DNA from 4 places in the Paraburkholderia sp. MM5496-R1 genome. Region 4 is predicted to be linked to each of the others. Evidence: predicted binding sites of a transcription regulator. Region 4 holds the regulator's gene; each other region holds the start of a gene.
What was found. The regulator FNR, encoded in region 4, switches genes on or off when oxygen is low (the NO sensors DNR and NnrR bind a similar motif). The targets are predictions, from matches to a motif close to TTGATNNNNATCAA.

Region 1 (5,064 bases), on a different contig from region 4:
GCCAGCGACATCGTGAAGCCATGAATCCCCGCTTTCGCCGCCGCGTAGTTGGTCTGGCCGAAGGCGCCGCGCGCGCCGTTCACCGAGCCGATATTCACGATGCGCCCGAAGCGTTGCGCGACCATCCCGCCGAGCAAGGGCTTGGTCATATTGAACAGCGAGTCGAGATCGGTGCGTAGTACCGCATCCCAGTCGTCCTTGTTCATTTTCGCAAAGCTCGAATCGCGCGTGATGCCGGCATTGTTGACGAGAACGTCGACCGCGCCGAATTCGTCGAGCACGCGTTCCGCGCAATGCGCGCACGAATCGAAACGGGTCACGTCGGCTTCGTAGGCATGAAAACGGCGGCCGGCGTCGCGCTCGCGCACCAGCCAGGTGGCGACGTGATCGTTGCGTTCCGAATGCGACATGGCGACCACCATGCCGGCATCATGAAGGCGTCGGCTAATGGCGGCGCCCAGTCCGCCCATACCGCCGGTGATGAAGGCAATGCGCTTAGCCGACATGCTGTTCTCCTGATTGCGCAAAGCGGCGTGCCGTCGCGGGAGGCGTCGCCGAATCCGTGCGCCAACCGAATGGCGCGCCGCCGTCCAGCGCGTCCCTGACCGTCTGTTCGAAGCGCCGCATCCAGTCCTGCAGCGGCAGCGTCGCGAGATCCATGCCGGCGCCCTGCCGCCGGTTGCCGGTCCATGCGGCCTGCCATCCGGCAAGCGCGTCGCGCATGCCGTCGCTGCACGCGGTTTGGTGCCGGGCCGCCGAAACGAGCCCCTGTTGCCAGAGATTCGTGGTAGCCGCCATGTAGTCGCGCAGCATCGTCTGATAGTCAGGACGATGCTCAGGCGTCGGCGGCGCTTTCCCGAACCAGCAGCACGGGGCACGGCGAATGCCGCACGAAACGCTCGGCGACGCTGCCGAGCACCATGCGCCGCATGCCGCGCCGGCCATGCGTCCCCATCACCACCAGATCCGCGCCGCGCCGCTCGACACAGCGTGCGATGCAACTCGCGATGTCTTCGGCGATGCCCTGGGTTTCGATGATTTCAGAATCGCCGGCCACGTCGAGGACTTCCATTTTCGCGAGTGCGTCGTCCAGCAGGCTTCGTCCGACCTGGCGCGCGGCATCGGTCAACAGATGCGGGTCGCACGCGCCCGCGTAAATAAAGGCCGCCGACTGGTCGATCGCATACACTGCGGTCAGCTTCGCATGCGCCAGCTTGGCCATACGGGTAGCCTCACTAACCGCGCGTTTCGACGCCTCGCTGCCGTCCACGGCAACCAGAATGTTTTGGTACATGACTTGCTCCTCGTAGGGCATTAAAAAGCGCTGCCGTCGCACGACTCGTTGCGATGATCAGGACCGGCTACGCACCGGATTGCACGCCAGTTGCTCCTCGGCGGAATTGAATGCCGCCTGGATCGCTGCTTGCGCGTTGGCGTCGACACAACGTTTGATCGGGACGAGTTCGCCGCTGCGCATGATCAGGTCGAGCCGGGCCTCGAACAGCCGACCGCGCGCATCGCCTGGCTGCACGTTGGCCCGATGGTCAGGAAGCGCGGCATGGACCGATTCGATCACCAGATCACAACCCGCGATTGACCTGCTGAACCGCTCCAGGCGCACCAGTTGCGAAGCCGCCTCAGCTTCGATTTGCGACGTCCCGGCAAAGCCGAGATAGACGATTTGCATGCCGACTCCCATGTGCCCTCTCCCAGGCTTCCAGCGTTTTCGCGCAGGTTCCTTAGCGAATTCGCCCGCTGCAGTGGCGGGGGTGAGTTGACGAGACGCAACCGGCGGGATGATTGGATCATCGGCTGGGACGGTTTGAGCCACTTGACCTGCGTCAAGACATCGAGGGGATGCCGGCCTTTCCTGATCACTGGACCATCGTATGAGGGCAGCTTCGGGCGAACTTGATGCGGATCACAAAGAGGCGAGATACGCAGCGCGGCGCCGCCCGCGTCGCCTTTGCGAATCAACCTGAGTTCGACGCCCGCCCGAGCGCGCCGCCGCGATCGTTGCTTGATCCAACTCAATCGGATCACCCGAGCCTCGCGTATGTTGGAACAACGCCCGCTCTGCGCGGCAGGGCGGTCCGGCTGCAGTTCGATTGCAGCGAACCTCGAAAGGGAAAACAACGTGCAAAACTCTGATCCGATTCACGCACATGCGCCGCGCGCCGACGTCGACCGTGACGGCCATGCCGCAGAGAACGGCAAGTTCTATCTTGTCGGCGGCGGCATCGCCTCGTTGGCGGCCGCGGCCTTCCTGATCCGCGACGGCCACGTGCGCGGCTGCGACATCACCATTTTCGAAGCGCTCGACAAGCTGGGCGGCAGCCTGGATGGTGCGGGCAATCCCGAAAACGGCTATGTCGCGCGCGGCGGGCGCATGCTCGAAAGCAAGTATCTGTGCACGTATGACCTCTTCTCGTCGATCCCCACGCTGGACGGCACTAAAAGCGTGACGCAGGAAATCTTCGACTGGAACGAAACCATGCGAACCTCGTCGCGAGCGCGGCTCGTGCGCGCGGGCAAACGCGAAGACGCGCCGGCCTACGGGCTCGATGAAAAGCATCTGGTGACGCTCGGCCGCCTGTCGATCGAACCGGAAGCGATGCTCGGCGCTAGCCGGATTGCCGATCACTTCGACACCTCCTTCTTCGAAACCAATTTCTGGCTCATGTGGTGCACGACGTTCGCATTCCAGCCGTGGCATAGCGCGGTCGAATTCCGCCGCTATCTGCTGCGTTTCGCGCATATGTCCACCGGTTTCAACCAGTTGCACAGCATCATGCGCACGGTCTATAACCAGTACGATTCGATGATCCGGCCGCTGCGCCGCTGGCTCGACGACCACGGCGTGGCATTCCGGCAGGACACCCGGGTCACCGAGCTTCGCTTCGACGAAACGGGCCCACTGAACCGGGTCAGCGCAATAGTGGGCGAAACGGCGCACGGGCGCTTCGATCTGCCGGTCGATCCCGCCGACAAGGTGATCGTCACGCTCGGCTCGATGACGGCCGCCTCCAGCCTGGGCGGCATGGACCGTCCCGCGCCGCTGGATACGGTCGACGCAACGGGGGCCTGGAGCCTGTGGAAAAACATCGCCGCGGGCCGGCCGGAATTCGGTCATCCGTCCATCTTCGCCGATCATGTCGACGCGTCGAAGTGGCTCTCCTTCACGGTGACGCTGCGCGACCCGACGCTGTTCCGGCTGATCCGCGATCTGACCGGCAATGTGCCCGGCGAAGGCGGCCTGATTACTTTTCCGGAGTCGAACTGGCTCGTGTCTATCGTGCTGCCGCATCAGCCGCATTTCATCGGTCAGCCGGCGGACGTGCAGGTGTTCTGGGGGTACGGCTTGCGAGTCGATCAGCCAGGCGATTTCGTCGACAAGCCGATGCAGGCCTGCACCGGTCGCGAGATCCTGACGGAGATCGTGGGTCATCTGAAGATGCAGTCGGAGTCGGCCCGAATCCTCGAGCACGCGGTTTGCATTCCCTGCATGATGCCGTTCATCACGAGCCAGTTCCTGCCGCGCCGTCGCGGCGACCGGCCTGCCGTGGTACCTGACGAATGGCGCAATCTCGCCTTCATCGGGCAGTTCTGCGAGTTGCCCGACGACGTCGTGTTCACCGTCGAATACTCGGTGCGCTCGGCGCAGAACGCGGTGTATGCACTGCTCGGGCTCGATCGGGCCGCACCGGCTGTCTACAAGGGGCAGCATGACCCGCGGATCGTCTACAAGGCATTCGCGACGCTGCGGGACCATTAGCGAGGTGATCGGGTGGAAGTCGACAGTTTGCGGCATACCAAAAGCCTGCGGACGCTGCTCGCGCGTCTGAAGGAGCATCCGCTGGCCCATGTCGGTCCGGGCCTCATCACGGGCGTCGCCGATGACGATCCGAGCGGCATCGCCACTTATTCGCAGGCTGGCGCGCAGTTCGGCCTGAACATGCTATGGACGATGCCGCTCGCCTTTCCGTTGATGGCCGCGGTTCAGTCGATGTGCGCGAACCTCGGCCGGGTGACCGGCAAAGGGCTCGCCGCCAACATCAAGAGCGCGTTCCCACCTGTCGTGCTGATGGGCGTCGTGTCGTTGCTGCTGGTCGCGAACGTGCTGAACATCGCCGCCGATGTTGCCGCGATGGGCGAAGTGGCGGAACTGGTGAGCGGCGTCGACCGGCACCTGATGACGGCCTGCTTCGTGTTCGGCACGCTGCTGCTGCAGGTTTTCGTGCCGTACCATCGGTACGTGTTCTTTCTGAAGTGGCTGACGGTCTCGCTGCTCGCCTATGCCGTCGTGCTGTTGACCGTTCACGTGCCCTGGCGCGAAGTGGGCTGGCGCATGCTGTGGCCGCATCTGACGCTGAACGGCAACGCGGCGGCGATGGTCGTCGGCGTATTCGGCACCACCATCAGCCCCTACCTCTTTTTCTGGCAGGCTTCCGAAGAAGTAGAAGACCTGCACGCCCATCGCGGTGATGCCGCGCTCATCATGGATGCCGGCGCGGCGCCCCGCGAGCTGCAACGGATTCGCTGGGACACATGGTCCGGCATGTTCTATTCCGACCTCACCGCCTTTTTCATCATGCTGGCGACCGCCGTGACGCTGCACGAGGCCGGCGTGACCGATATCACCACGGCGGCACAGGCCGCGAGCGCGTTGCGACCGCTCGCCGGCGACTTCGCTTACCTCCTGTTCGCGGCGGGCATCCTCGGCGTCGGTCTGATCGGCGTGCCGGTGCTGGCGGGTTCAGGCGCGTATGCGCTATCCGAAGCGATGGGCTGGCATGAGGGGCTCGAGCGCAAGGTGCGCGACGCACGCGGCTTCTACGCGATCATCGCCGTCAGCGTGCTGGCCGCGCTCGTGATCCAGTATTCGCCGATCAGCCCGATGAAGGCGCTGTTCTGGAGCGCGGTCATCAACGGCGTGGTGGCGGTGCCGTTGTTGGTAGTCGTGATGATCCTCGTGTCGAGGAAATCGGTGATGGGCGCGTTCACGGCCAGCAAACCGCTGATCGTGCTCGGCTCGATCGCCACCTTGGTGATGGGCGTGGCCGC
Region 2 (5,064 bases), on a different contig from region 4:
GCGACCTGGTGATCGACACCAGCAAACAGCATCTGAATTCACATGCGCAGACCTTGATGCCGAAGCTCACGCCGCGCGAGCGAGAATGTCTGAAATGGACCGCACGCGGCAAATCCACGTGGGAGATATCTCACATCCTGAGTTGCTCGGAAGCGGTGGTGAACTTCCATATGAAAAACATCAGGGGGAAATTCGGCGTGAATTCGCGGCGTGCGGCAGCCGTGATCGCGGCGCAGCTTGGGCTTATTGACCCGGGTTGAGCAGCGCGGCCGCGTCGCGGCTGTACATCACACGCTCGGCGCGACCCAGATCGGCGTCCGACACGGTCTTCATGAAGTACAGACCCAGCAGGATCGAAACCGGCGCCGGGATCTCCGCGCCCGACTCGAAGCGGCTGCCGCGCGATTGCGTGACGCCAAAGCGAGCCCAGAAACGGCGCTGGCTCTCTTTTTTCTTCTTCCGATAGGCAATGATCAGAACGCGATCCACTGCCGAAGAGACCTCCGAAGGACGCGCCTGGAGGTGGGTTTGCGGTTGCCAGTGATTGTCGAGGAGTTCCATTTTGGACCCTTGTAGGTTGGGGGCGGAGACGTGTCTGAATTCTGATATACCCGATAAGCATCCACACCTATCCAGGTAGGTAGGTGGCGCAAAGATTCAGAATGCATAAGTTTTCCTGCGTATCTGGCAGCCCCCCCAACGCGTACAGGAGAACGTCATGCAAACCACGATCCGAATTGGACTCCGGCAGGAATTCGACAACGAACTGATCAACGAGATGTACCGCTTGCGCGCCCGGGTCTTTCACGGCCGGCTCGGCTGGGAAATTCCGACCATCGCGGGAATGGAGATAGACGGCTACGACGCGCTCGGGCCGTACTACATGCTGATTCAGGGCGAAGACGAACGGCTGCGCGGCTGTTGGCGCCTGATGCCGACCGAAGGTCCGAACATGCTGAAAGACACCTTCCCGCAGCTACTGCATGGCGCGGCCGCGCCGGTCGGGCGACATATCTGGGAACTGAGCCGCTGGGCGATCGAAACCGGCGGTGAGGAACAGTCGTTTGGTTTCACGGATATGACAATCCGCGCAATTCAGGAAGTGATGCGCTTCGCGCAGCGCATGGGCATTACGCATTACGTCACGGTGACCACCACGCCGATTGAGCGCATGCTGCGCCGTGCCGGCCTCGACATCAGCCGGCTCGGGCCGCCGCTGCAGATTGGCATCGAGCGGGCCGTCGCGCTCGACGTCGCGGTGAGCGCGAAAACGCTGACCTCGCTGTTCGGGCCGGTCGCCGTCGCTGCTTGAGCCGCGCCGAAGCGCGGCCTGACAAAAGTCGCGACGCCTTCACCCGCGCGCGGACTCAGGAACCGAACATCCGTTCCAGCGCGTTCTCGAGATGCGCGCGCATTGCGGCCCCCGCGCCCGCCGCGTCCTTGCGGCGGATTGCGTCGAGCACCGCCATGTGTTCGGCCTGCACCAGCCGCTGCCGCTCCACCGTCTTGACGAGCGACAGATTGCGCGACAGGTTCATGCTGAACAGGATCTGCTCCTCGATGAACGACATCACCGTGATGAAAAACGGATTCTTCGACGCGCGCGCGACCGCCTGATGAAACAGGAAGTCATCCTTCGCGCCGATCCCCTGCGCCTCGATGATGCGCTCGAGCTCGTCCCACGCGTGCTGGATCGCGGCGATGTCGTCGGCGTCGGCCTTCAGCGCTGCCTGCGCGGCCGCGCCCGCCTCGGTCACGATGCGAAACTCATAGCAGCGGCGGATATCGGACAGCGTTTCGAGCGGCGCGAAGCGGCGTACGTCCGGATCGGGGCGCCGCGCGACGGTCGTGCCAGAGCCGTGCCGCGTCGAGATGATGCCGTCGGCCCGCAATCGCGCGAGCGCTTCGCGCACGGTCGGCCGGGACGTGGCGAAACGTTCCGCCAGCGCGTGCTCGGTCGGCAATCGCTCGCCTTCCTTGTACTCGCCTTCGAGGATGCGGTTGAGAATGTCGCCGTAGATCTGGTCGGGTAAGCCCTTGGTTTTTCGATCGTTCATCAGCGGACTGGCCAGCTTGTCTGAATATGGCTTGATTGTAAGGCCAACCCTGTTTCGGCTTCAGCAAAGTTTTACGGGTTGTAAGCATGCCAGGCTGCTTCGCGCACGCCGCCGGGTCCGCCATTTTGTCCGCGCCGCGCCGGAATATTTGGCAAATGTTTGATTTACATCCTGGTCCGGTGCATCTTTTCGGGCAATCATCTAAGCTTCATTGGTATAAAAGATCAATAAACCTGCCGCGGTTAGCAATGTGGCAGACGCATTTTTGACGCGGAGCCGATATGTACACACGCATCCTTGTAGCGGTCGACGGCAGCAATACCTCGCGCCGTGCGTTCGAAGCGGCGCTCGATCTCGCCAAATCGAATGGCGCGGTGTTGCGGCCATTTTATGTCGTCGAAAACACCCCGATGTACTTCGAGGCGCCCGGCTACGACCCGTCGATCCTGCGCAACCGCCTGATCGAGGAAGGCCAGGAGCTGCGTGCCGAGTTTTCGAAAGTGATGGCCGAGCAAGGTGTGAAGGGCGACCCGGCGGTCTCCGAGGCTTCGTCGCTCGGCGATGTCGCCGAGATCGTGCTGCAGGCCGCCGCCGAATTCAACGCCGACCTGCTCGTGATGGGCACGCACGGCCGGCGTGGCTTTCAGCGGCTGATTCTCGGCAGCGTCGCTGAACGCTGCGTGCGCCAGGCCACTCTTCCGGTTCTGCTGGTACCGTCCGCCGCGGGCACCGACAAGGAACCCGCCTGACTCTTTCATCAGGCGCAGGGCGGCACGCCACGCCCTGCCTTGCCGGAATCGAGCCACGCTACGCGTCGACGGGCGACGTCGATATAGGCCGCGGCGACTCACCTTCTCACCTTCGTCAGAGCACCGCCGTTGCTCGGACTGCCGAGCAGCGAACGCGTCACTTTGCCGCCAGTTGCGGGTCATAGCGGGTGGGACAATTTCACCACTACCAATAATCGAACATGCTGAATCCTACTGCTGTGACCCGTTCCTCGACCCGCTCCGCCGGCAACCGCGAGGCCGTGGCGGCACGCGCAGCCGCACGTACCGCCGCGCGCTGCTCCAGCTGTTCGATGCGTGAGATCTGCATGCCGCAGGGGCTGTCGGCGGAGGAACTGCCGAAGCTCGAAACGCTGATCTGTTCGGCGCGCTCGGTGCCGCGCGGCGAAGCGCTGTATCGCAGCGGCGACCGCTTCGACAATATCTACGCGGTGCGCTCCGGCTCGATGAAGACCGTGATGGTCCACCGCGACGGCCGCGAGCAGGTCACCGGGCTGCGTCTGGCCGGCGAGCCGCTCGGGCTCGACGGCATCAGCGCGGACCTCCATGCGTGCAGCGCCGTCGCGCTGGAAGACAGCACGGTGTGCATCGTTCCCTATAGCGCGCTGAAGCTGCTGTGTCGCGAAATCAGTTCGATCCAGGAGCGCATGCACAAGCTACTGGGCGCGCAGATCGTCAGCGAAGCCGCGCAGATGATGGTGCTCGGCTCGCTGTCCGCCGACGAACGCGTCGCCGCCTTCCTGCTGGACATGTCACAGCGCAATGCGCAGCGCGGCTACTCGTGGTCGGAATTCAATCTGCGAATGACGCGCGAGGACATGGGCAGCTACCTCGGCATGACGCTCGAAACGGTCAGCCGTACCCTGTCAAGATTTCAAAAACGCGGCCTGATCGACACGCGGGGCAAGCACATTCACATCGTCGATCTCCAAGGCTTGCGGCAGATCTAGCGGCCAGAGTGGCCTGGACGGTCGCGCTGTTAGTCTTGGCACGCCGCCTGCGAGCGGGTAGAGTTTTCAGACCGTCCCCCCACGGCAACCGTGTTGCATGGAGACCCGGCCCCAATGAATCGCGACCCTGTCCCGCATCATCCGCTCGTGCAGCGCCTGCTCGACGCGCGTCAAGTCACCGACGACCTGTTTGCGATCGTCAAACCCGACTACCTCTATGAACGGCCGATCCGCGAGCGTCACCGCGTCGTGTTCTACATCGGCCATCTCGAAGCGTTCGATCGCAATCTGCTCGACCAGCGTCTGTTCGATCTGCCGGCTTTCGCGCCGGAACTCGACCAGTTGTTCGCCTTCGGCATCGATCCGGTAGACGGCGGCTTTCCCACCGATCAACCCGGCGATTGGCCGTCGCTCGCCGCCGTGCGCGAGTACGCGACGCGCGCGCGCCGGCAGATCGACACCGCGCTCCACGAACTCGGCAGCCCGGCGCACGACGAGGCGGCCGTGCAGCTGCTGAACGTCGCGATCGAGCATCGGTTGATGCATGCGGAAACGCTCGCGTACATGCTCCATCAGTTGCCTCTCGCGCAGAAGAACACCGCGTTGCGCGAGCCGGTGGAGACGAGCGATGAGCAGCGCGACGCGTTGTCGTCGATGGTTAGCGTGCCGGCCGGCACGGCCGTGCTCGGCATGCCGCGCGAGGCCGGCCGCTTCGGCTGGGATAATGAGTTCGGCGAAATGAGCGTGGACGTGCCCGGGTTCGAGATCGATCGATACATGGTCACGAACGGTGCGTTCCTCGAGTTCATCGAAGACGGCGGTTATCGCGAGCCGAAGTGGTGGTCGCCGAAGGACTGGGCATGGAAGGAAGCGGAGCGCATCGAGCATCCCGCTGGCTGGTCGCAACGCACGGCGCAAGACGGTCGCCCCGCATGGACGCTGCGCACGATGTTCGACGACGTGCCCTTGCCGCTCGACTGGCCCGTCTACGTGAGCCACGCCGAAGCGAGCGCCTACGCGCGCTGGGCCGGCAAAACCCTGCCGACCGAGGCGCAATGGCAACGCGCGGCGCACGGTGCGCCGCAAGCGGCATCGGGGAACTTCGATTTCCGCAGTTGGGATCCACGGCCCGTCGACGCGCATCCGGACAACGTCAGCACGTTCGGCGCGGAAGGTCAGTTCGGCAACGGCTGGGAATGGACCTCGACGCTTTTCGAAGCGCTGCCGGGCTTCGAAGCGTTTCCGTTCTATCCCGGCTATTCGGCCAAC
Region 3 (5,064 bases), 610 kb from region 4:
GTGGTTTTCATCGAAAGTGCGCGAAGCCGGCGCACTGCTGCTCTGCGAGACCACGGTGAAGGAACTGATCATGGACGGCGACGTGGTGGTCGGCGTGCAGTGCGACCGCGAGCACGGCGATGTCTATGCCGACGTGGTGGTGCTCGCCGACGGCGTGAATTCGACGCTCGCGCGCAAGGCGGGCTTTCATGGAGAGATCGGGGCCGGCAACGTTGCACTCGCCGTCAAGGAGATTCTCTTCATGCCGGAGGAGACGATCCGCCAGCGCTTCAACGTCGGCGAGGACGACGGCGTCGTGATCGAGATGGTCGGCAGGATCACCGACGGCATGATGGGCACTGGCTTCCTCTATACCAACAAGGAATCGCTCACCATAGGCGTGGGCTGCATGCTGAGCGACTTCAAGAAAAACCCCAACCGCACGAGCCCCTACGTGCTCCTCGAAAAGATGAAGCAGCACCCGTCGATCGCACCGCTGATTGCGGGCGGCGAGATGAAGGAGTATTGCGCGCATCTGATTCCCGAAGGCGGTTTTCACGCAATCCCGCAGGTCTACGGCAACGGCTGGATGATCGTTGGCGATTCAGGCGGTTTCGTGAACGCCGCGCACCGAGAAGGTTCGAATCTTGCGATGACCACGGGACGCCTCGCCGCCGAAACGGTGATCCACGCGAAAGCCGCGGGCCACGGCTACCGCGCCGGCACGCTCAAGGCCTACAAGGCCGCGCTCGATCAGAGCTTCGTGATGAAAGACCTGCACAAGTACCGCGACATGCCGGCCGTGCTGCACCAGAATCCGCAGTTCTTCACGACCTACCCCGACCTCATGGCGCGCGCCGCGCGCACGATGATCACGGTCGACGGTAAGGACAAGAAAAGCAAGGAGCGCGAGATTTTTTCGAGCTTCCGCACAGCCCGTTCGCTTTCCGGCATCGTGGGTGACGCCTACAAACTCCTGAGGGCCTTCCGATGAGCACCCTACCCGTCAACGTAGAGGAAAAGCTGTTCCAGAACCGTTATCGCGTCGATGCAGGACGGCCGCACGTCCACATCAAGGATGCCGACGTCTGCCAGAGCGAATGCAGCGCGAAGAGTTGCACCTTCGTCTGCCCGGCCTCGTGCTACAAGGCCGAAGGCAACGGCGCGGTGACGCTGATCACCGACGGCTGCCTCGAATGCGGGAGTTGCCGCATCCTCTGTACCGACCACCAGAATATCGAGTGGGACTACCCGCGCGGTGGTCACGGCATCCTGTTCAAGTTCGGTTGAGGAACATCGTCATTGCCAGACCAGAACGACATGTGTTTGCTTGCACCGAGAACCGGCCGCCGCCGCATCCGCGGGGCGCCGGGCGGCAAGGGCTCGACCGCGCTGCTGAAGGCCTTCTGGGCGGAACGGCAGAAACGCCAGGCGCCCGATACCGTCGCGATTACGTATTCGGGCTGCCTCGGCCCGTAGTGGAAGCGTTGCTGCAACGGTCCGTCTGAGGAGACACATGGCCAACGAACCGGCGATGACAGCGCCGCGTTCGCACCACCTTAGTCGAGATACGGACCGCTTCCGATCGTGATCGTGCCAAGGTCCACGCCAAATCCAGATTTGACTTGTCCGAGCCATTCGCCTCAGTCGCGATGTCGCGGCCCCGACACGCCGCAAGTCCGACAGTCCTTTCAGAGGCGCTTGATCTCGACACCGTATTTCCTTAGCGCGTAGCCAATCTGGCGCGGCGTCAGTCCAAGCAGCCGCGCCGCTTTTGCCTGCACCCAGCCGGATCTTTCCATGGCGGCGATGAGACGCTCGCGGTTAGTCATCTTCGCATCACTTCCGAGGACTGCGCCGCCAGCCGCTAACGGAGCCCGCTCGCTGCCGACAGGCTGGACCGCAGCAACTGCGCCCGACGTAGCAGCCTCAGCCCGCGGCGTAGCCGGCTTCACGGGCACTGGCCCGATTGGCCCGGGCTGCAGCGCAATTTCGTCCGATCGGCTCTTCCACAGCATCGCGGACAGGCACTGGCCGTGGCAGCAGGCAAAGTCGTTTCTCAAGATCGCTGGTCCCGGCGCCAGGGTCGCGCTCCGCTGCACGCAATTCTCGAGCTCGCGGACATTGCCGGGAAAACCGCAGTTCATCAATACTTCAATCGCGCTCGCATCGAAGCTCAGCGTACGGCCGTTCTCGCTGTTGAAATTCTCGAGAAACTCAACGGCGAGGAGCGGAATATCACTGCGCCTTTCACGCAACGGCGGCAACAGCAAGGGAAGCACGCAGAGGCGATAATAAAGGTCGGCGCGGAACTCGTTCCTTGCCACCGCCTCTTCCAGGTTTTTATTCGTGGCGGCAATCACGCGAACATCGACCTTAATGGTCTGGTTGCTGCCCACGCGCTCGAATTCTTGCTCCTGCAGGACGCGCAGCAGCTTTGCCTGGAACGAGGCCGAGATCTCGCCGATCTCGTCCAGAAACAGCGTCCCCTTGTCGGCGAGCTCGAAGCGCCCCTTGCGCGAATTGAAAGCGCTGGTAAAGGCACCCTTCTCATGACCGAACAATTCGGATTCCAGCACCGTCTCATGGAGCGCCGCGCAATTGAGCTTGATGAAAGGCCGCTTGGCGCGCGGCGACAGCTCGTGAACGGCCTTGGCGACCAGCTCCTTCCCGGTACCGGATTCGCCGCGCAACAGAACCGTGCTGTTCGATTCGGCTACCACCGCGATCTTCGCGAGCAGCCCGCGCAGCGCCGGGCTGTCGCCAATGATCCCCTCGATCTGAAACTTCTTACGCTCACCTGCAGGGTGCTTGAGCTCGGACAATGGCTTTTGCAGCCCGTCCTTTCCCGCCATCAGTCGCTCGCGGTCGCTCTTGAAAAAGCGATGCAGCTTCACCGTCTGCCCCACCAGGTTGGCGACCATGGTAAGCAGCCGCACGTCGTAATCGAGCCGGAAGTTCGACCCATAGTCCAGGATGCGGTCGATGGTCAGCGTGCCTACGACTTTCGCGTCGATGCGAATAGGGACGCCAATGAACGACACTCGCATGTTGTCGGAGGCACCGAGCACGCCCATGTCGGCGGCACTGAAGCCCGAATGCACCGCTACGTTCTCGGCGACGAGCGGCCTGTCCGTCGCCATGATCTGGTCAATTGCCTTCTGCGGCAGGCGCATCCGGTAGTGCTCATCGCTGCCTTCGCTCCAGTCCGCGCCAACGGTAATGTCCGGTACGCCATCATCGTCGAAGAGAGAGACGATACCGAGCCGCATCTGAACAAACGATTGCAGGAGATCGATGACGTTGGCCAACGTGACTTCGAGCCGGTAGGGGGCGGTCAGTACCTTCGATATTTCGAAGATGCCGGTAAGCACGCTCTCGTGCCACTGCACGATAGGGACCGCGTGGTCCGTCTCGGACTTTGAGCCAGGCCTTTCGCGCACGGAAGCGATATGCAGCATGACGACGTCCCCGTTGTGGGGACCGTGCTCCCCGTCACCTTGTTCGGATTTGCGGGCATTGTGTTGCATATCATCCTCGATCTAGCGCCCAATTTCACGGGCTGACTTCAAAAGATAATGCCCTTTCATGGAAGGACGGTGAAACTGTAGTGCCTTGATGTACTTATTTTCTGCTTTTGCGATTTCGCTGCGTGGATTCCGTTAGGAACGCGAGTTCCATTGATGTCGCTCAAATCAACTGCGATTTGTCTACTCCAGGTGCAGCCGTTTACAGGTGTCGTCCATCATTGATTGCTGCCTCGGTGCCCGTGAGATAACCCGCCGCATCCGAGCATAGGACGAAGATGATCTATCTTTGCGACCGCTTCGGGCGTGCCCGCCCGGCGCAGCGGGATATTTGGCACAAGAAGCGCTTCCGTGTCGGGCGACAAAATGTCCGTCTTGAACTGGCCGAGGACGTAGGGAAACTGTTTTCAGATCGTTAGATGCGAGTCTATCGGTCCGATTAATCTGGTTTGGTAAGTCATGCCTGCGTTAGCGTAACGTTTCAAGTGCAAAAAAAAGCCCCTCCGGGCTCTAGTTGCCAGCCATCCTCACTACCGCTATTGTTTTGGCAATCCCAAGTATCTTCACAGGCGCTGGGCCAGTAGCCGTCGTACTTGCGCACGTTCTGGCCAAGAAAATCGAAACCGTCTGCAATGTTCGTGATCCGGGTCTTCTCTTCCGAGCGCTCCAGATCTTGAGCGGCCATCAACTGCCTGAGCGCCGGAAGCACCTCGAATTCGAGCACTTCTTTCGACATACCGGTCACAACAAAGTCATCGGCGTAGCGAACGACGTTGAGTTGGGCCTTGCTGCGTGCCGCCGGGGTGAGATTACGCTCGGTCATCAGAGCATCGAGCACGACGAGCAGATTGAGATCGAGGCCCTTGAAACGCATGATCCCAACTTATCCATAGTGTGGATGCGTTCCATCAAAACAATCGATTTTACGAAATGTACGGCATGGAGGATAGTGTTCCTGGTAAATCCATTTCAATTTCGCAAACCTGCTGGCGCCTTCGTCGTGCCGGGTAGCGGATGAAGTGTGTCGTAGAACTGAGCGAAGCCGAGGAAATGACGTTGCAGCAGTTGTCGATCAATCACATGCATCGGGACACGCGCACGCGAGCGGCGGCCCTGTCGCCGCTCGGACACAGGATCAAGCGCAAGCTCACCGCCGAGCAACTCGGGGTGAGCGGGCAGTCGATCTGTGACTGGCTCAAGCATGGCGCAACAGCGGCGTGTCCGGCCCGATGGGCGGCCATAACGGTGGGCACATGAAGCACCACTGGCGACGCTTCATCACCTGGACGAAGGAAATCGCAGATCCCGAACTCGCTGAACTTTCTCGGCGGACACGGCACCAAATTTCAAGTCAATTTCTCGTGGACGCTCTCATGAATACTGTGGCAAAACGTCGGGCCGGAGAAATAGAATTTGGGCATATCAAGATGGTTGTCGGTCTTTGCCCTGACGCCGAGAAAAATCCTCAGGTGTACGCTAAGCATCAACCGAGGCACATGTCCAATGCGACCACGGTCTTCGGCGGCGTGGGCAAGCTGGATCGCGCCGACACGACGCG
Region 4 (5,064 bases):
CGGCGCGGCATGGGCCGGCGGCAGCGACGAGGCACCGCCCGGCGAACTCGACGCCGCGCTGCTGTTCGCGCCGGTCGGCGCACTGGTGCCGCTGGCGTTGCAGGCGGTCGCGAAAGGTGGCGTGGTGGTGTGCGGCGGCATTCATATGAGCGACATTCCGTCGTTCCCGTACGCGTTTCTGTGGGGCGAGCGGCGCGTGGTGTCGGTCGCGAATCTGACCCGCGACGATGGGCTTCAGTTCATGCGCAGCGCCGCCGAGACGCAGCTCGCGATCGAGACCACGACTTACGCGTTGCGCGACGCGAACCGCGCGCTCGACGATCTGCGCAACGGCAACCTGACCGGCGCGGCCGTGCTCGCGGTCCGCCCGTGATCCGCTAGCGAGCCGTTGGCGCTTGATACAGATCAAGCCGCGCGCCGCGTCGGCGTTCATCATGTAAGCGCGAACCGTTGGCGTCCCCGTCACGGGCCGAGGTGTGAAGCGACGCGGTTGACGCGCCGCCTCGCGGTGCGACGATCCGAGGAGAGCCGATGAACACTGCTGCCGGGCGCAACACCTTCCACCGCGTGATGATCGCGTCCGCGGGCGGCAGCGGACTGCCGCTCGGCACGCGCGTCGCCCGGCAGTTGGTCGCGGCGGATGCGCGCTTTCGTCTCGTCGATATCGTTTGCAATCCTGCCGCGCTTTATCCGACGCTGATGCTCAGCTATCCGGACTGGTGCGAGGCGCATCGCGCGATGCTGCACGGCGCGCAGGCCGCGCTGCGCGACGCGGTGATCGCGTTGCACGGCGTCGTCGCGGCGACCGACGCCGAGATCGTCGATCTCACCGCGCTGCATCAGGGCGCGGCCGAAGCGCTCGCCCACACGGCGACGCAATGGGACGCGGATCTGGTCGCGGTGGCCGCGCATCCGCGTGAACATCGCTGGGACAGCCGTATCGATCCCGAGGAACTGGTCGCGTCGATCGGGCGTCCGGTGCTGTACATGCCGGCGAGGTCGACCGACGCGAGCGATGCCTCGGCGGTGAGCCGCGTGCTGGTCGCGATCGATGGCAGCGACACCGCGCTCGACGCGCTGCGCACCGCGCTCGCGGTAGCGCCGCCCGACGCGCGCATCAAGGTCGTCTACGCGGCCGACGACCGCTTCGCGTGGTGCGAATGGCTGCCGTTCGAAGTCGTGTCGCAGCATCGAATCGATGTCTTGCGGCGCGGCGCGGCGATGCTCGAACAAAGCCGGCGCGCGGCCGAAACCGCGTTGCTCGAGTTCGACGATGATTGCGGCGATGCGTCGAGCGCGATTCTCGACGAAGCGCAACGCTGGCACGCGGACCTGATCGTGATGGGTTCGCACGGCATGCGCGGCGCGCCGCACCCTTTGCCGGGGCACGTGACGTCGCGCACGCTGCGCGACGCGGCGTGTCCCGTGCTCGTGTGTCCGCGCGGCGCGTCGTCGTTGCGGGCGGACGACGTGCCGCACGGCGAGTGGCGGGAGCCGTATCTGGGCAGTCCGGGCGGGCCCTTTTATCTGTAGCAGGGGCGCGCCACGCGCGTTGACAAATCCAACCTCAGTGGAGAATCGGCATGTACCAACATATCCTCGTCGCGCTAGACGGCAGTACTTTCTCGAAACGCGCGCTGAAAGAAGCGGTGAATCTCGCCGCGTTGACGAAGGGCGTCGTGCATCCAGTTTATGTGGTCGACAAGACGCCGCTCTTTTCCTATGCCGGCTATTACGACCCGCTCACGCTCGTCGAAGCCTTGCGCCAGGACGGCCAATTGGTGCTGGAGGAGGCCGAACAGGCCTGCGCCGCCGCCGATGTGCCTTGCCGCCCTGAAATGATCGAGTCGGAGAGCCTGTCCGACGACGTCGCCGCGATCGTGCTGCGCCACGGCGAGCAGATCCACGCCGATCTGCTTGTGCTGGGCACGCATGGGCGACGCGGCGTGCGGCGCCTCGTGATCGGCAGCGTGGCGGAGCGGGTGCTGCGTTTCTCGACCTGTCCGGTGCTGCTCATGCGCGAGCCAAGCACCGAGGATGCGCCAGCAGAGTAACCCGCGACAGCGGGGCGCGGCAGCGCGTGAGCATTACGCGAGCGCGTCGGCCGGTATCTGGATCGAGATCCTGAAGCCATGGCCCGGCGAGCTGGTGAACGACACGTTGCCGCGCAACTGCCGCACGCGTTCGCGAATGCCGAGCAAACCGAATGAATCTGTTCCCTGCGACCGATCCAGCGCGACACCCACGCCGTCATCCTCGATATCGAGCGATACGATGGGGTCCGCGCAGGTCATGTCGATGCGTACGCGGCTGGCCTTGGCGTGCCGCGCGACGTTCGTCAACGCCTCCTGAACGATGCGAAACAGCGCCGTCGCCGCGAATTCGCCGCACACCGGCTCGGCCGGTTCGAGATGCACGCTCGAGCGCACGTCGTAGCGTTTCGTGAAGTCTTCGGCCAGCCAGTCGAGCGCGGCGGCGAGCCCGAGGTCGTCGAGCAGCGGGGGCCGCAGATCGGCGGCGATACGCCGCAGCGAAGCGGCCATCCAGTCGATCTGCTTTTGCAGTTCATGCGTCTGCGCGGCCAGCGGCTCGGTGTCGGCCTGGCTTTTCAGCTTCGCTTCGAGCAGCGCGACGCTCATTTTCAGCGCGGTCAGCCGTTGGCCGAGATCGTCGTGCAGTTCGCGCGCCATACGTTTCTGCTCGTTTTCGCGGGCGATCTGCACGTGGGTGGATACCTGATCCGCGCGTTCGAGTTCCGCGAGGCGCATACGTTCGGTCAGGTCGCGCGTGATCTTGGCGAAGCCGAGCAGCGCGCCCGACGCGTCGTGCACGGCGGAAACGACCACGTTGGCCCAGAAACGCGAGCCGTCGCGACGTACGCGCCAGCCCTCGTCCTCGGTGCGGCCTACGGCTGCGGCGATTTCCAGTTCGCGGGCGGGCTTGCCGGCCGCGATGTCTTCCGGGGTATAGAACTTCGAGAAATGCTGGCCGATGATTTCTTCGGGCGTGTAGCCCTTGATGCGCTGTGCGCCGGGATTCCAACTGGTCACGCGGCCGGACACGTCGAGCATGAAGATCGCATAGTCCTGAACCGCATCGATCAACATGAAATAGCGATCCTCGACGGGCACGTCCGACACGGACGCCGCACTGGTGAAGCAGGAAGACTCGCCGCTCGACAGACCTATCGCTCCTCCGGGTGGTCACGCAAGGTCGCGCACCGCAACGCACCGAGTTATATCAGTTCGGGAGCGCTTGTTCCACCCCGCACGTCCCGCGAACGAACGTGAGGCGAGCGACGCGTCGGCGTTCAAACCCGAGCCAGTCCTTCCGCGTCTTCGATGCGGATCGTTTTGCCGTTCGCCTTGACGAGGCGCTCGCGCTGGAACTTCGAGAACATCCGGCTCACCGTTTCGAGCTTCATGCCCAGAAAGCAGCCGATTTCCTCGCGGGTCATGCGCAAATGAAACTCCGCCGCGGAAAAGCCGCGCGCCTTGAAGCGCTTCGACAGATTCAGCAGAAACGTCGCGACGCGCTGTTCGGCGCTCATCGTGCCGAGCAGCATCATCTGGCTCGATTCGCGCACGATCTCGCTGCTCATCATCTGGTAGATGTGATGCTGCATCGGCTTCATCTCGCGACAGATCGCCTCGAGCTGCGCGAACGGAATGATGCACACGACGCTGTCTTCGAGCGCGATCGCATCGCAATTCTGCTTGCCCTCGCCGATGCCGTCGAAGCCGAGCGAGTCGCCGGCGATCTGGAAGCCAGTCACGTGCTCGCGGCCGTCGCGATGCATGACCACGGTCTTGAACGATCCGGCACGGATCGCGTAGATGCTTTGAAACGCGTCGCCCGCGCGATACAGCGCATCACCGCGTTTGATCGAGCGCGTCGAGCAGATCAACGTGTCGAGTCGGCTCAGTTCGTCGGATGTCAGCTCGGGCGGCATGCAGATCGCGCGCATCGCGCAGGTGGAGCAGCGCGGCACGGCGTAGCGTGTGGCCGCGGTGCGTGGCACGACGTGGATCGGTACGACGTGCGAACTGCGGGGCGCGTCGTGGCGGGGTTCACAGACTGCGGCAACTTGCATGATCTGCTCCTGGCGGTCAGGCCGGATGCGCACGACGCGCATAGGCAATCGCTTCGATGGCACGGCAGGCGAGTTCGAACTCCGAGGTCTTGTCGAAGCAGAAGTCGGCGCCCGCCGCTTCGCACGCTCGGCGAAACGCCGTCGTGCAATGATTGGTCAACACGATGCTGACGATGGACGGCCGCACCCGCGACAGCGCCGCGAGCAGCAGCAGATTGGTCTTGCCCGAGAAGCACGGGTCCAGCACCGCGACATCGGCGCGACTCGCGACGATGTCGTCGAACGTGTGCTCGACGCCGGCGGACTCGCCGGCGATTTCGATGCCGGGAATCAGCGCGATCAGGCAAGCAAGCCGGCGCCGGACCTCGGTCGCATCGTCGACGAGGAAGACTCTCGATAAGGTGGCTGGCGGAGCGGTGTCCATACCGACCAGTATTGGCGACCTCATCTCAGAAATATATCGGCGGGGATTTAAGCGGCGCTAGGAGTTCGGGTAATGTTGTAGGAATATTCCTAGTGCATGGCTGGCGATGGGGTATGTAGCCGAGTGCGAGTACACGGCTACTTTCGACGTGACGGCTTCGAAGGTCGCAGGCATGCAGTTGATTAAGTAATCACGGAACAAGCCGATAAAGACCCATTGACCTGCGTCAAGCCGCGCGGCGGCGCGCGCTTCACACTGTCGGCGCGGACACGCGACGGCACCGCTTCGGTTCATGCCAGCGCTTTCACAGGGAGTCCAACATGTATGCACGAATTCTGGTTGCGCTCGACGACAGTCCCAGCGCGCAGCGCGCCTTTGCCGAGGCGCTGAAGCTCGCGAAGCTGACGGGCGCCACACTCGAAGCCTGCTGCGTGGTAGGGCACGGCAAGTGGTCGGACAATGCCGATGTGGCTTTCGAGCCGGAACCGGCGGCCGCGGCGCAAGAATTCGCCAGCCGCGCGCTCGATGCGCCGCGCGAGCTGATGCG

Region 1: the regulator FNR is predicted to act here: its motif matches at 2,021-2,034, upstream of OKW38_RS09465 (oleate hydratase).
Region 2: the regulator FNR is predicted to act here: its motif matches at 2,217-2,230, upstream of OKW38_RS28905 (universal stress protein).
Region 3: the regulator FNR is predicted to act here: its motif matches at 3,660-3,673, upstream of nifA (nif-specific transcriptional activator NifA).

The regions. Positions count from the first base shown of each region.
Region 1 is NZ_JBNDLT010000002.1:579,391-584,454, reverse strand. Features, by position in the region: gene OKW38_RS09485 (beta-ketoacyl-ACP reductase) at 1-506, opposite strand, end outside; gene OKW38_RS09480 (hypothetical protein) at 496-813, opposite strand; gene OKW38_RS09475 (universal stress protein) at 836-1,294, opposite strand; gene OKW38_RS09470 (hypothetical protein) at 1,352-1,831, opposite strand; gene OKW38_RS09465 (oleate hydratase) at 2,138-3,775, shown strand; gene OKW38_RS09460 (NRAMP family divalent metal transporter) at 3,788-5,064, shown strand, end outside.
Region 2 is NZ_JBNDLT010000003.1:573,084-578,147, forward strand. Features, by position in the region: gene OKW38_RS28885 (helix-turn-helix transcriptional regulator) at 1-260, shown strand, start outside; gene OKW38_RS28890 (hypothetical protein) at 244-561, opposite strand; gene OKW38_RS28895 (acyl-homoserine-lactone synthase) at 719-1,312, shown strand; gene OKW38_RS28900 (FadR/GntR family transcriptional regulator) at 1,368-2,057, opposite strand; gene OKW38_RS28905 (universal stress protein) at 2,339-2,806, shown strand; gene OKW38_RS28910 (helix-turn-helix domain-containing protein) at 3,028-3,795, shown strand; gene OKW38_RS28915 (SUMF1/EgtB/PvdO family nonheme iron enzyme) at 3,910-5,064, shown strand, end outside.
Region 3 is NZ_JBNDLT010000001.1:242,267-247,330, reverse strand. Features, by position in the region: gene OKW38_RS01190 (FAD-dependent oxidoreductase) at 1-973, shown strand, start outside; gene OKW38_RS01185 (ferredoxin family protein) at 970-1,269, shown strand; gene OKW38_RS01180 (hypothetical protein) at 1,306-1,458, shown strand; gene nifA (nif-specific transcriptional activator NifA) at 1,671-3,509, opposite strand; partial or broken gene OKW38_RS01170 (hypothetical protein) at 3,988-4,287, opposite strand; gene OKW38_RS01165 (hypothetical protein) at 4,521-4,763, shown strand.
Region 4 is NZ_JBNDLT010000001.1:848,086-853,149, reverse strand. Features, by position in the region: gene OKW38_RS04320 (zinc-dependent alcohol dehydrogenase family protein) at 1-373, shown strand, start outside; gene OKW38_RS04315 (universal stress protein) at 532-1,533, shown strand; gene OKW38_RS04310 (universal stress protein) at 1,584-2,054, shown strand; partial or broken gene OKW38_RS04305 (hypothetical protein) at 2,014-2,154, opposite strand; gene OKW38_RS04300 (PAS domain-containing sensor histidine kinase) at 2,088-3,188, opposite strand; gene fnr (fumarate/nitrate reduction transcriptional regulator Fnr) at 3,311-4,093, opposite strand; gene OKW38_RS04290 (response regulator transcription factor) at 4,110-4,517, opposite strand; gene OKW38_RS04285 (universal stress protein) at 4,838-5,064, shown strand, end outside.